2 regions of the Mycobacterium kansasii ATCC 12478 genome follow, and region 2 is predicted to be linked to the other one. Evidence: riboswitches for the same ligand, from Rfam matches in the RefSeq annotation. Region 2 holds a riboswitch; the other holds the start of a gene.
The links. A riboswitch is a leader RNA that binds a small molecule or an ion and turns the genes downstream of it on or off. The one in region 2 is predicted to bind cobalamin.

Region 1 (7,058 bases), 2.7 Mb from region 2:
CCGAGCCGTTTGGCTTTCACCCGGCTACGCCACTGCGGTCGAGGTTTTTCCTGAGGTGTGGCCGTTACCGCCGGGGCCTCGGCGGTGTCGGGTTCTGGTGCCTTCTTTCGGGAACTGGCGCTTGTGGGCCTTCTGGCATCCGCGCTCAGGCCACCCATCAGGTACCCGAAGTTGTCCATCCCCCCACCCAGCGCCGCATCGCTCACCGGTGGGGCCGTGGGAGCCGGCGGCGGTGGTCCGGGGGTGGGCGCCTGAGCGGTCACCTCCACGGGCGCCTGAATCGGGGTTGTGGCCGAGGTCGGGGCGCTCGTGCTGAGGGCCGCAAGGGGCGGCGTGGTGGGTGTGACGGGCGGGGGCGGTGGCGGCACCGCAGCCACTGCCGCCAGCCCTTTGACACCGATCGGTGCCAGCACAGCGCCGGCCGCAATCGGTAACAATGGGGCAGTCAGCAGCGGCACCACAGCCGTGAGCAGCACCGCAGTCTGCTCCAACAGCGTCTTGAGCAGCGCAATCGTGTCGGTGATGACCGTGCCGATGGCTTCGACAGCGGTGAATAAAATGGTGAAACCGATCGTCACCGGGTTACCCGTAGCGAAGGCCGCGGCGAGATCTGCCCCGATGAACGTGAAGGTTTGTGACAACAGTGCCACATATGTGCCGATATCCATCGGGTAGCCAAGCGCGAACGCGATGTTCAACGGGCTCAGATAGGTAAGCGGGTTGCCGAGGATGACCAGGTAAGGGTCGATCCCCGCAAACATCGTTTGGAAGAACGGCAGATTCGCCAGCCAATCGACGAACGGCTGAATGACATTGTTGTAGAAGGTGGTATACATCTGCCACAGCCATTGCTCGAACTGGTGCAGCGGGTCCGAACTCGACAGTCCCGCCGCAGCGGCCCTGGCCAGCTCCGCGTCGGCTTTCATGATCGGCGGCGCCGGCGCGGCCTGCGGTGCGGCGACAACAGCCGCGGTTGAGACCGCGTGATAGGTGCCCATTACGGCGGCGGCCTGTACCCACATCCGTACATAGTCGGCCTCGTTGAGCGCGATCGAGATTGTGTTGATGCCAAAGAAATTTGTCGCCGTCAATACTGCGTGCGCGGCATGGTTGGCAGCCAACTCAGCCAACGTTGGCATCGCAGCCACTGCGGCGGCGTATGCGGTAGCCGCGGTTTGCTGGTGAGCGGCCATCGCCGCGCTGTCGGTGCTGGCCTGCGTCAGCCAAGCAAGGTAAGGGACATGGGCGGCCACATATTCTTCGGCGCTCAGGCCTCCCCAGCTGTCCGCCTGCGCCCCGGCCACTACCGCGGCCAGCTCGTCTGCCGTCTCGGCGTAGGCAACGCTCAACGAATCCCACGCTGCCGCCGACTCCAGCAACGGACCCGGGCCGGGGCCGCTGCTGAGCAGCGCCGAATGCACTTCCGGGGGTGCAGCCAACCAGATGGCGCTCATCACCGGCCGCCCGCGAGTGCATGCACCGACCGGCTGATCAGCGGGCGCACAGCAGCAGCGCGGCTGTCCGCCTCACCGACGGTGGGGACGCCGTGCTGCCGGCACTTCGACGCCCCTACCTGCCGCGACGTCATGCTTGCAAGCGCGAGACGCCGGCGGCGGCGGCGACCGACACTGTGATCGGCGGTGCCAAACCGGCGTGCGCAGTGCACCACCGGCACCCGATCAGCGTTTGGACGAGGATGGCGGAAGCCAGGCGGCCGGAAATTCGGATGCGTCATGACGGTTCGCTCTCTCCGGGGTACACCGCCCCAGGTTCGCCGGGCACGATGACGCGAGTCTCCTGGCTCTCGGATCGCCGCTCGCCTCGCCTTCCAGCCTTTGGCCGTGGCCGATGAGGTTCGCTCCCCGATTACAGTGGCGGGACCGCGCCGGTTTCGCACCGGCTTCCTGCATTCGTCATCGCCTTACGCGCAACATCATCGCACCCCGGCGGCACCGTCGCCACCGGTAACCGGTCTGTCACTACCCCACAAGTCCAATCCAGTGACATTCACCGGCTGCGCCTTTACCTATCCACCAAACTGGGTCCAGCCCAAGGCGTTTCCCCGCCTGATGGCACGGCACCAGTGGACGCCGCCTCGATGTACCACCCACCGATGCTCGAACGCGAGTACTTCGGCAGCGATCTCAACGGCGGCGTCGTAGCAGATGAGTGCGAGCGGATGGCCAGCGGCAACTACGGCGCTCAAGAGCTGCGGGACAGGCACTTTCGCCTATCAACACCCGCGCCGGCTAAACCACGTACTCCACCGCGCCGTCGTCGAGCACCACTCGCGCCTCGGAGCCGTCGGAGCCGGCCAGCCCGGACGCCTCCGTTCGATACACCGCCTTGCCCGGCTCGGTGCGCCAGATCAGCGTGGTCAGCGTCTCGCCGGGGAACACCGGCGAGGTGAACCGCGCCGCGATCGACGTGATGTTGGCGGCCACGCCGCCGCCGAGTTCGGCGACCAGCGCGCGTCCGGACACGCCGTAGGTGCACAGCCCGTGCAGGATTGGTTTGGGAAAGCCGGCCATCTCCCGGGCAAACCACGGGTCGCTGTGCAACGGGTTGCGGTCGCCGGAGAGCCGGTAGATCAGCGCTTGATCCTCACGCGTGGGCAGGGCGACCCGGGCGTCGGGCTCACGGTCGGGGAATTCCGGGGCGACCGGCCGCTGACCCGGCTCTCCCCCGAAGCCGCCCTCGCCGCGGATCACCAGGGTGGTCAGTGTTTCGGCGACCAGCGCGCCGCTGTCCGGGTCGCTACCACGGCCGCGCAACATGATGATGGCGTTCTTGCCTTCACCCTTGTCCTGGATGTCGGCGACTTCGGAGACCACCGACAACTTTCCGGCTGGCGGCAGCGGCGCATGCAGCCGCACGGTCTGCGAGCCGTGTAACAGCCTGGCCCAGTTGAACTTTCCCACCTTGCCCGCCGCCCCAAAGGCCGGGCAGCAGATCACCGCGTAGGTCGGCAGCACCTGCTGGGCAATACCGTGGCTGTTCTCCGTCGTGAACGACAGGTCCTCGGTCCCGGCACCCACTCCCAGCGCGTAGAGCAGCGTTTCGCGGTCGGTCCATTCGAACAACATCGGCTCGGTCACCGCACCGACGGCACCGGGATCAATGGCCATGCGAGTCTCCTCTCGATTCCAAATCGAAGCTTTTTCTGCAGTCAACCATCGCAAACCCTTCCCAGCGACGGCATCCGCAGGGCAGGCTATCGCCATGGCCAAGCGCACCATGATCTGGAAGATGACCTGGAAAACCTCCAACGTCCTAGCTGTGCTCGCCTCGGTCATGATCGTCGGCGCCTGCGGCGGCGGAGGCACGCAGGCCCGCAACATCACCGTGACCTTCATCCGCAACGCCCAATCGCAGGCCAACGCCGACGGAGTGATCAACACCGAGGTGCCCGGCACCGGGCTCACCGCCGACGGCAAGGGACAAGCCCAGCAGCTCGCCCATCAAGTTGCGCACAACGAATTCGACAGCATCTACTCCTCGCCGATGGCCGAAGCCCAGCAGACCGCCGCACCGTTGGCAGGCGAACTGGGCAAGCAGGTCGAGATCATTACCGATCTGCAGTCCATCAATGCCGGCTGGTACAACGGCGAACCCGAATCAAGGGCCAACTCGACGTATCTGCTGGCGCCTATGGGTTGGATCAACGGCGATGCCACGCACAGCATCCCGGGGTCGATCACCGGCGACCAATTCAACAGCCAGTTCAGCAGTGCCGTCCGCAAGATCTACGACAGCGGCCACAACAAGCCGGTGGTGTTCTCCCAGGGCACGGCGATCATGGTGTGGACGCTGATGAACGTGAAGAACCCCAAGCTCAACCTGTTGAACAACCATCCGCTGCCCAATATCGGTCGGGTCGTGGTCACCGGCAACCCGATCGACGGGTGGAAGCTGGTGGACTGGGACGGCATCCGCAACTTCACCTGACTGGTTGACGGGTGCGGCCGCCAGCCACCACGATGGGCTGCATGCGATATGTCGTTACCGGCGGTACCGGGTTTATTGGTCGCCGTGTCGTCTCTCGGCTGCTCGATACCCGGTCCGACGCCCAGGTGTGGGTGCTGGTCCGCCGTCAGTCGCTGGGGCGTTTCGAACGCCTGGCGGCCGAGTGGGGTGAGCGCGCCAAGCCGCTGGTCGGCGAACTTCCGGAGCTAGCGCTGAGCGATGAGACGCTCGACGAACTGGGCCGGGTGGACCATGTCGTGCACTGCGCGGCGATCAGCCACAGCACCGCCATCACCGCCGGCGAGGCCGAGCAGCGCGCCGTCAACGTGGCGGGCACCCGGGCCGTCGTCGAATTGGCGCGGCGGCTGGACGCGACCTTGCATCACATGTCGTCGATCGCGGTGGCCGGCGACTTCGCCGGCGAGTACACCGAGGACGACTTCGACGTCGGCCAGCAGCTGCCGACGCCGTATCACCGAACGAAATTCGAAGCCGAGCGGCTGGTGCGCGCGGCGCCCGGACTGCGTTACCGCATCTACCGTCCGGCCGTGGTGATGGGCGATTCGCGCACCGGCGAAATGGACAAGGCTGACGGGGTGTACCACTTGTTCGGGCTGCTGGCCAAGTTGGCGGTGCTGCCCAAGCTGACGCCGATCCTGTTACCAGATACCGCGCGCACCAACATCGTCCCCGTCGACTACGTTGCCGGCGCGTTCGTGGCGCTCATGCATGCCGAGGGTCGCGACGGGCGGACGTTCCACCTGACCGCCTCGAAAACCATTGGCCTGCGCGGCATTTACCGCGGCGTTGCCCCGGCCGCCGGGCTGCCGCCGCTGCGCGGGTCGCTGCCGCGTTCGGTGGCCGCCCCGGTGCTCAACGCAAGCGGGCGGGCCAAGGTGCTGCGCAACATGGCCGCCGCCCAGCTCGGCATCCCCGCCGAAATCTTCGACGCCGTCGACCTCAAGCCCACCTTCGCCTCCGACGAAACCCGGAAGGCGTTGCACGGCACCGGGATCGAAGTTCCCGAGTTCGGGGCGTATGCACCCCGGCTGTGGCGGTACTGGGCGCAGCACCTCGATCCCGATCGCGCCCGTCGCGACGATCCACGAGGACCGCTGCGCGGCCGGCACGTCATCGTCACCGGCGCCTCCAGCGGCATCGGGCGGGCGTCGGCCATCGCCGTCGCCCAGCGCGGCGCAACGGTCTTCGCGCTGGCCCGCAACGCCGACGCGCTCGACCGGCTGGTCGCCGAGATCCGGGCGAGCGGCGGGCAGGCGCACGCCTTCACCTGCGATGTCACCGACTCGACATCGGTGGAGCACACCGTCAAAGACATCCTGGGCCGCTTCGGCCATGTCGACTACCTGGTGAACAACGCCGGCCGGTCGATTCGCCGCTCGGTGGTCCACTCCACCGACCGCCTCCACGACTACGAACGGGTCATGGCGGTCAACTACTTCGGCGCGGTGCGGATGGTGCTGGCGCTGCTGCCCCACTGGCGCGAGCGCCGGTTCGGTCACGTGGTCAACGTCTCCAGCGCCGGCGTTCAGGCCCGCAACCCGAAGTACAGCTCGTATCTACCGACCAAGGCGGCGCTGGACGCGTTCGCCGACGTCGTCGCCTCCGAGACGCTCTCCGACCACATCACCTTCACCAACATCCACATGCCGCTGGTGGCCACACCCATGATCACCCCGTCGCAGCGGCTCAACCCGGTGCGGGCGATCAGCGCCGAGCATGCGGCGGCCATGGTGGTGCGCGCGCTGGTCGAGAAGCCGGCGCGGATCGACACCCCGCTGGGCACGCTGGCCGAGGCCGGCAACTATTTCGCGCCCAAGGTTTCGCGGCGCATTCTGCACCAGCTGTACCTGGGCTACCCCGATTCGGCTGCGGCGCGCGGGCTGCCGTCCGCCCCGGCTGCGCCCCCGAGACGTAAGCCGAAGCGTCCGTTGCGAGCCGTCACCGGCGGCATCCGGACGCCCCGGCCGGTCCGGAGGCTGGCGCGGTTGGTGCCCGGCCTGCACTGGTGAACCCACGGTTTCAGGCGCGCCGAAGCGGCCCGACGACGCGTTCGCACAGCCGGAAACTCCAATCCGCTCTACATCGGTAAGAACCGCGACTTCGAGCCGCTGACGGACGCATTCGCCGAAGATCCGCTGTTGCAGTCCTTGATGGGCGTGCTTGCCCGGGTGGCTGCGGCCCTGGACGACGTGGCCGAATGGGATGTCAAGGTGCATCCCTTCCGCGTCCAGTCGGTGGCCGGCAGCGACGGGCGGCCGGCGCCGGAGGGCTGGCACCGCGACGGCGTCACCCTGGTCAGTTCGCTGCTGATCGGTCGGCGCAATGCCCTCGGCGGCCAGAGTTCGGTGTGCGACGTGGACGGCCGCCCGTTGCTGACCGCGACGTTGGACGAGCCGGGTACATTGCTGCTCGGCGACGACCGTCGTAGCCTGCACGACGTGTCGCCGATCCGGCCGATCGACAACTCCGAGCCGGCGCAACGTGACGTCCTGGTGATCACCTTCGCATCGCGCTGACACGCCGGGGCGGCTGCCTTAATGTCGGGACGGTGAAGCCCGTTTTCGTCGACGTCGACACCGGCGTCGACGACGCATTGGCGTTGCTGTACCTGCTGGCCAGCCCCGAGGCGGAGCTGGTGGGCATCGCCTCGACGGGCGGAAACGTTGCGGTACAACAGGTTTGCGAAAACAACCTGGGCCTGCTCGAGTTGTGCCGAGTTACCGGCATACCGGTGTCCAAGGGTGCCGGCGCAACCCTGACCGGCCCGATGGGTGACCCCTCGAGATCCCACGGACCGAGGGGTCTGGGGTATGCCGAGCTGCCGCCCGCGGACGCCCGGGTCACCGGCTACGATTCCGCGACGGCCTGGGTGCGCGCGGCCCACGCCTTTCCGGGTGAACTGATCGGCGTGGCGACCGGCCCGTTGACCAATCTGGCGACGGCGTTGCGCGCCGAGCCCGCGCTGCCGGCGTTGCTGCGCCGACTGGTGATCATGGGCGGCTGCTACGACGGAACTGCGGCGGCGGAATGGAATATCAGCGTTGACCCCGAGGCGGCGGCCGAGGTGCTCG
Region 2 (7,058 bases):
CGCCGCTCCGCCGGCCGTGGCACCGGCCAACCCCGCGGCCGGAGTGCGCGCCGCATTGGTCAGCACGCTCATCAACGGCGAAATGGCCATGCTCACCGGATACATGAACGACGACAACGGCAAAGACTGCAGCATCGAGAGTGCGGACGGAGCCGCCGACACGATTCCCTGCACCGGTGTGGCTATCGCGGCGCCCGCCGACGACGCTATCGCCGTGACACCCGAGGCGGCCTGCGATGCCAGCCCGGCCAACCCCGCCATCGTCAGCGGCGGCAGGCTGAACGGCGTCAGCGTCGACGCCACCGACGTCGCTCCGGCTTGATACCCCACCATCGCGGCCACGTCCTGAGCCCACATCTCGAGGTAATCGCCCTCGGCGGCCGCGATCGCCGGGGTGTTCTGCCCCAAGAAATTTGTCGCCACCAACGACAGCACCGACACCCGATTGGCGGTCACCGCCGCCGGATGCACCGTGGCCGACAATGCCGCCTCGAAAACGGTCGCCGCCGCGCGCGCCTGAACGGCGGCCGACTCGGCCTCCCCCGCGGCCCCACTCAACCACCCCACGTACGGTGTCGCCGCCGCCGCCATCGACACCGAGGCCGGCCCCGACCACGGCCCGGCCGCCAACCCGCTGACCACCGAATCAAACGATGCCGCCGACGCCCGCAGATCCGCAGCCAGGCTCTCCCACGCCGAAGCCGCCGTGTGCAGCGGACCCGATCCCGCACCGGCGAAAATTCGTGCCGAGTTGACCTCCGGCGGCAACCACGCAAACTCAGGAATCATGCCAACCCCAAACCTCCGGCCGTATTAACGGCTCGGACATCCACTCCCGCCGACTGCCTTCACTACGACACGCACCCGCAGCAACAGTCACCTCGTGCGACTATTTGCGCCACGGCCGAATGCTAAGGCGGTGCGACGCAGAAAATCAGGGCTTTCGCACCAAACCTTCCTGCCAATATCCTCAAAGCCACCTGTCAATCACCTATAAAGGGCCGGCAGTTGGGCCACATCGCCGGGCGGGCCGGCCGGCACGTAGCCCCCTCCCGGCGGATGCGCCGCGCGCCGGGCCGCAACGGGTGAGGCTTCGCGGGAGCCGCCCGATGCCAATCCGCGGCCAGCCGGAACAACCCGTTTTAGAATCGGCCTGTCAACCACCTCCAGCAGCGCGTCGACCGGTCTACGGTCTGATAGTCTTCAACAACAAAGATTTGGTTCGGCGGGAGGGCGAGTGCGTAGGTTTGCCAAGCCGCTGTCTGCCAAGCCGCGGTCCTCCGGACGTGCGTCCCGGTAGCTATGGCAAAAGCCAACACGTTGGCAAAAGGCCGCCAGCCGGTAGATCGCCCCGACGAAGCCGTCGCCGACGACTCCCGGACGCGCCGGGCCGAGATTCTGCAGACCGCGGCGTCGTTGATCGCGTCGTCGGGATTGCGAACGTCGCTGCAGGAAATCGCCGAAGCGGCAGGCATTCTGCCGGGCAGCCTCTATCACCACTTCGAGTCCAAAGAAGCGATCCTGATCGAACTGATCCGCCGCTATCAAAACGATCTGAATCGCGTCGGCCTAACCGCGCAGCAGAAACTGGACGAACCGGACTCGCGGCCGGTGGCCGAGAAGATCACCGAGTTGGGATCGGCGATCGCCAACTGTGCGGTAGCGCACCAAGCAGCCCTGCAGATGTCGTTCTACGAGGGACCGAGTGCGGATCCCGAACTGATGAAGCTCACCCAGCAGCGGCCCGCGGCGCTGCACGAGGCGATGGTGCAGACGCTGCGCGCCGCCAGGTGGAGCGGCTACATCAAACCGGAAATGGATCTTCCGACGTTGGCCGACCGCATCTGCCAGACCATGCTGCAGGTGGGGCTCGACGTGATCCGGCACCACGCCTCAGCCGACCAGGTCGCCCGGCTGATGTGCCGAATCATCCTGCAGGGGTTGGCAACCCGACCCCCGGATGATCCGGAGCTGGACGGATCAAGCGCCTTGGCGGCCGCCAACGACGCCATCGCGACATGGACCGACGACAAGGACGCCGACCCCGGCGACAAAGCAGCCCGCGTCCGTGCCGTAGCCCGAACCGAGTTCGGGCGCCGGGGATATGAAGTCACCACGATCAGAGACATCGCTTCTGCGGCCGGTATGGGCACCGGCACGGTCTATCGGGTGATCGGATCCAAGGACGAACTCCTGGCTTCGATCATGCGCTCCTTCGGCCAGAAGGTCGAGGCCGGCTGGGTCAGCGTACTGCGCTCGGATGCCACGCCGATCGAAAAGCTGGACGCGCTGAGCTGGATCAATATCAATGCGCTGGATCAGTTTTCCGACGAATTCCGGATACAGCTCGCCTGGATGCGGCAGTCACCGCCAAACACCCCCAACCCGGGGTGGCTGTATGCCACCCGGCTGCGGCAGCTGAAATCACTACTCTCCGAAGGTTTCCGCTCCGACGAGATACGGATCGAAACCCCGTCCCTGGCGATGCTGGCACGATCCGTCATCGCCTTGCAGTGGATACCGGAGAACATCCTTCGCGCCGTCGGCCCGCGGGCCGCCCTAATTCATGCCCGTGACACGGTGTTACGCGGCGCCGCGGTACGCGGCGAGCCGTGACGCCAGTTGTGTCCGCGGTTTGAAAGTATTGAACCAAAAATATGTTCTCCCTAGAGTGGGGCAGGTAAGCGGCGAATACGTAGGGCCCGCGGGGAAGGGATCTCCATGACTGTTCTGGATCGGCTGCGCTACGACGGCAAGCGGGCGTTAGTTGTCGGCGGCGCGACGGGCATGGGCGCCGCGGCGGCCAGGGCGGCAACCGAACTCGGCGCCGACGTCACCGTCATGGACTACGCGCCGGTGACCCTTGACGTCGCCCAGTCGCTGCAGGTCGACTTGCGAGACCCGGCATCGATCGACTCGGCGATCGGGCAACTCGGTGGACCGGTCCACGCGGTGTTCTCCGCAGCGGGGGTGGCCGAAGGCCCGGAGCTGATGAAGATCAACTTCATCGGCCATCGCCATCTGATCCAGCGGCTGCTGGACAACGACCTGCTGCCGTCCGGCTCGGCGATCTGTTTCATCTCCTCGGTCGCCGGCATGGGATGGGACAACGACCTGCCGCGCCTGCAGGAGTTCCTGGCCACGCCCGACTACGCGGCGGCCCAGGACTGGGTTGCCGCGCACGAGGCCGAGGGCATCATCCACTACGGCTTCAGCAAGAAGGCGGTCAACGCCTATGTGGCGATGCAGGCCTATCCCCTGCTGAAGAAGGGGATACGGATCAACGCCATCTGCCCCGGGCCCACCGACACCCCGTTGGCCCAGGCCAACGCGGACCTGTGGCTCAGCTACGCGCAGGACTACCGTGACGAGACCGGCTCCAAGGTGCACACTCCCGAGCAGATGGGCGACGTCATGGTGTTCCTCAACAGCGCGGCCGCCTTCGGGATCAGCGGTATCACGTTGCTGGTGGACTACGGGCACACCATGGCGTCGCTCACCGGCGCCTACCCGCCGGGCAAACCGATCCTCGACCTGATCATGGGCCGCGTCCCGATGCCCTAGCCGCCGCAGCCCTGGCAGCCGATCCACCGGGCCGGGCCGCAGCGTAACCTGGACCACGCAGCTGGTCTGCCGTCGTCGCAGCAATGCGGCGCCGGCATCGAGCGAGGCAGGTTAGCGATGCCCCGCGAGAGGGAATCCGGTGGGAATCCGGAACTGTCCCGCAGCGGTATGCAGGAACGACCGCCGTCAACAGCACTGGTCGCACGACTGGGAAGCGACGGCCATTAGGAGCACCACCACCGGTGCGCGCCTGCGAGTCCGAAGACCTGCCAGCCGTGCCGGGCGCGCCGCGTCCGGCGGGTCATCGCCTCGTGGAGTGGGCGTTTGGCCGTACCGGTTACGGTGTTGCACCGCAACCGGATTCGGCTGCACGTCCGCGGGCGGTGACCACACCGTCGAGTAAAGGACACGTCGTGACCGCTCATAGTTCTCAGAAGTTCACCGCCACCATCACCGGCTCCCCCCGCATCGGCCCCCGCCGTGAGCTCAAGCGAGCGACCGAGGGGTACTGGGCCGGACGCACCAGCCGATCCGAGTTGGAGTCCGTCGCCGCCACCTTGCGCCGTGGCACCTGGACCGATCTGGCCGCCGCCGGCCTGGACTCGGTGCCGATCAACACCTTCTCCTATTACGACCAGATGCTCGACACCGCGGTGCTGCTCGGTGCGCTGCCGGCCCGGGTGAGCGGGATCTCCGACGGGTTGGACCGCTACTTCGCCGCCGCGCGAGGCAACGCCGACGTCGCGCCGCTGGAGATGACCAAGTGGTTCGACACCAACTACCACTACCTGGTTCCGGAGATCGGGCCGTCGACCACGTTCACGCTGAACCCCGACAAGGTGCTCGCCGAGCTCAAAGAGGCACAGGAGCTCGGTATTCCGGCGCGTCCGCTGATCATCGGGCCGGTCACCTTCCTGTTGCTGAGCAAGGCCGTCGACGGTGCCGCCCCACCGATCGAACGGCTCCAGGAGCTGGTTCCGATCTACGCCGAACTGCTGTCCCTGCTGGCCGGCGAGGGCGCCCGGTGGGTACAACTCGACGAGCCCGCGCTGGTGACCGACATCTGCCCCGACGCGCCGGCGCTGGCCGAGCGGATGTACACGGCGCTGGGGTCGCTGAGCAACCGGCCCGCCATCCACGTCGCCACCTATTTTGGTGATCCCGGCGCCGCACTGCCGGCGCTGGCCCGCACGCCGGTGGAAGCCATCGGAGTGGACCTGGTGGCCGGTGCGCGCACCGCGGTGGCCGGGGTGCCCGAGCTGGCCGGCAAAACGCTGGTGGCCGGCGTCGTCGACGGCCGTAACGTCTGGCGCACCGACCTGGAGGCGGCACTGGGCCGGCTGGCGACGTTGCTGGGTTCGGCGGCCACGGTTGCGGTTTCGACGTCGTGTTCCACCATGCACGTGCCGTATTCGCTGGAGCCGGAAACCGAGTTGGACGACAACTTGCGCAGCTGGCTGGCGTTCGGCGCGGAGAAGGTGCGCGAGGTCGTCGTGCTCGCGCGGGCCCTGCGCGACGGGCGTGACGCGGTCGCCGAGGAGATCGCGGCGTCCAATGCGGCGGTGGCGTCGCGCCGGAGGGATCCGCGCCTGCGCAACGGGCAGGTTCGGGCCCGCATCGACTCGATTGTGGCGTCGGGCGCCCACCGGGGTGACGCGGCCGCGCGTCGCGCCAGCCAGGATGCACGCCTGCACCTGCCGGCGCTGCCGACCACCACCATCGGCTCCTATCCGCAGACCGCGGCGATTCGCAAGGCGCGCGCGGCTTTTCGATCCGGCGAGATCGACGAGGCCGAGTACGTCCGCCGGATGAAGACCGAGATCGCCGACGTCATCTCGTTGCAGGAGCAGCTCGGGCTGGATGTGCTGGTGCACGGTGAGCCGGAGCGTAACGACATGGTGCAGTACTTCGCCGAGCAGCTGCAGGGGTTCTTCGCCACCCAGAACGGCTGGGTGCAGTCCTACGGCAGCCGCTGCGTGCGCCCGCCGATCCTCTACGGCGACGTGGCGCGACCGCACCCGATGACGGTCGACTGGATCACCTACGCGCAGTCTCTGACCGACAAGCCGGTCAAGGGCATGCTGACCGGTCCGGTGACGATCTTGGCGTGGTCGTTCGTGCGCGACGACCAACCACTGGCCGAGACCGCCAACCAGGTGGCGCTGGCGATCCGCGATGAGACAGTGGACCTGCAGGCCGCCGGGATCGCGGTCATCCAGGTCGACGAGCCCGCGCTGCGGGAGTTGCTGCCGTTGCGTCGCGGGGAGCAGGACGAGTATTTGCGTTGGGCCGTAACCGCTTTCCGGTTGGCGACCTCGGGTGTCGCCGACTCGACGCAGATCCACACCCATCTGTGCTACTCCGAATTCGGTGAAATCATCGGCGCCATCGCGGATCTGGATGCCGATGTGACGTCGATCGAAGCGGCGCGCTCGCACATGGAGGTGCTCGACGACCTGAATGCGGCCGGCTTCGCCAACAGTGTGGGCCCGGGCGTCTACGACATTCACTCGCCGCGGGTGCCGAGTTCCCAGGAGATGGCCGAGTCGCTGCGTGCGGCATTGAAAGCGGTTCCGGTGCAGCGGCTTTGGGTCAACCCGGACTGTGGCCTGAAGACCCGCAACGTCGATGAGGTCACCGGGTCACTGCGGAACATGGTGGCCGCGGCCCGGGAGGTCCGCGCGGACGTGTAGTTCCGGGCTCGCGAACGTAACGCCACGGCGACTTTCGGCGCGAAGTCTCGCCGTGGCGTTACGCTCGGCGACGCCGCGGAGCGGCGTGCGGAGGAGCGGCGTGATGAGGACCGGCGTGATGAGGACCGGCGTGATGCCGCGAACTGGCCCGGCCGAGTGTGCAGTGACGGCTTTGACTGTGAGTCCACGGTGTGCCCTAGCGCTTTTCGGCCGCCGTACAGTCACGCTGGAAGCCTTCGCTACACACTCGACGCCAACGCGACACGCCAACGGCCGCTCACACCCGTCGAAACTCGTCCGATAGCAGGTGAACCGGCACGTCGTCGGCCCAGGGCTGCCGGGTCACCATGTCGGCCACCCGCACGTAACCGCGTTCGAATTCGCCGGTCGCCGCATCGACCAGCCGGTAGGCCTGGGTCTGCTTGTGGATGGGTTGCGCGTCGAGCAGGACGATGCGTACCTCGCCCGGTTCGAAGTGGCAGCGCTCCTGCATCGCGGCAATGAGCTGCTCGTTGTGCATGTGGCCGTCGCCGAAATTCCACCCGATCGCGGTGCTGCAGATCCGCTCGCCGTCGGTGATGACGTAGTCGTCTTCGTTCTGCCCGGCCATGGCCCGGTGCGCCAGGGTGAACAGCGCCCGGCCGTGAGTGTTCATGGCGCGGAACGCATATCCGAGATACATCGGAATCTGCGCCTTGTCCTTGCCATAGAAGCGCTCCAGCTGCGCGGCCGGCATGCTGGCGATCGCGACGATGCCCTTGCCGATCTTCTCGCTTGCCGACGGCTTGATGCACCACAGCG

Region 1: it holds a riboswitch for cobalamin, as region 2 does, so the genes downstream of both, MKAN_RS19515 (PPE family protein) here and metE (5-methyltetrahydropteroyltriglutamate--homocysteine S-methyltransferase) in region 2, are expected to answer to the same signal.

The regions. Positions count from the first base shown of each region.
Region 1 covers NC_022663.1:4,455,806-4,462,863, reverse strand. Annotated here, with positions in the region: gene MKAN_RS19515 (PPE family protein) at 1-1,457, opposite strand, end outside; cobalamin riboswitch at 1,771-1,951, opposite strand; gene MKAN_RS19510 (MaoC family dehydratase) at 2,250-3,128, opposite strand; gene MKAN_RS19505 (histidine phosphatase family protein) at 3,223-3,948, shown strand; gene MKAN_RS19500 (SDR family oxidoreductase) at 3,990-5,996, shown strand; gene MKAN_RS19495 (2OG-Fe dioxygenase family protein) at 6,069-6,503, shown strand; gene MKAN_RS19490 (nucleoside hydrolase) at 6,536-7,058, shown strand, end outside.
Region 2 covers NC_022663.1:1,739,755-1,746,812, forward strand. Annotated here, with positions in the region: gene MKAN_RS07360 (PPE family protein) at 1-789, opposite strand, end outside; gene MKAN_RS07365 (TetR/AcrR family transcriptional regulator) at 1,303-2,616, shown strand; gene MKAN_RS07370 (SDR family oxidoreductase) at 2,722-3,564, shown strand; cobalamin riboswitch at 3,656-3,852, shown strand; gene metE (5-methyltetrahydropteroyltriglutamate--homocysteine S-methyltransferase) at 3,978-6,257, shown strand; gene MKAN_RS07380 (DUF3556 domain-containing protein) at 6,535-7,058, opposite strand, start outside.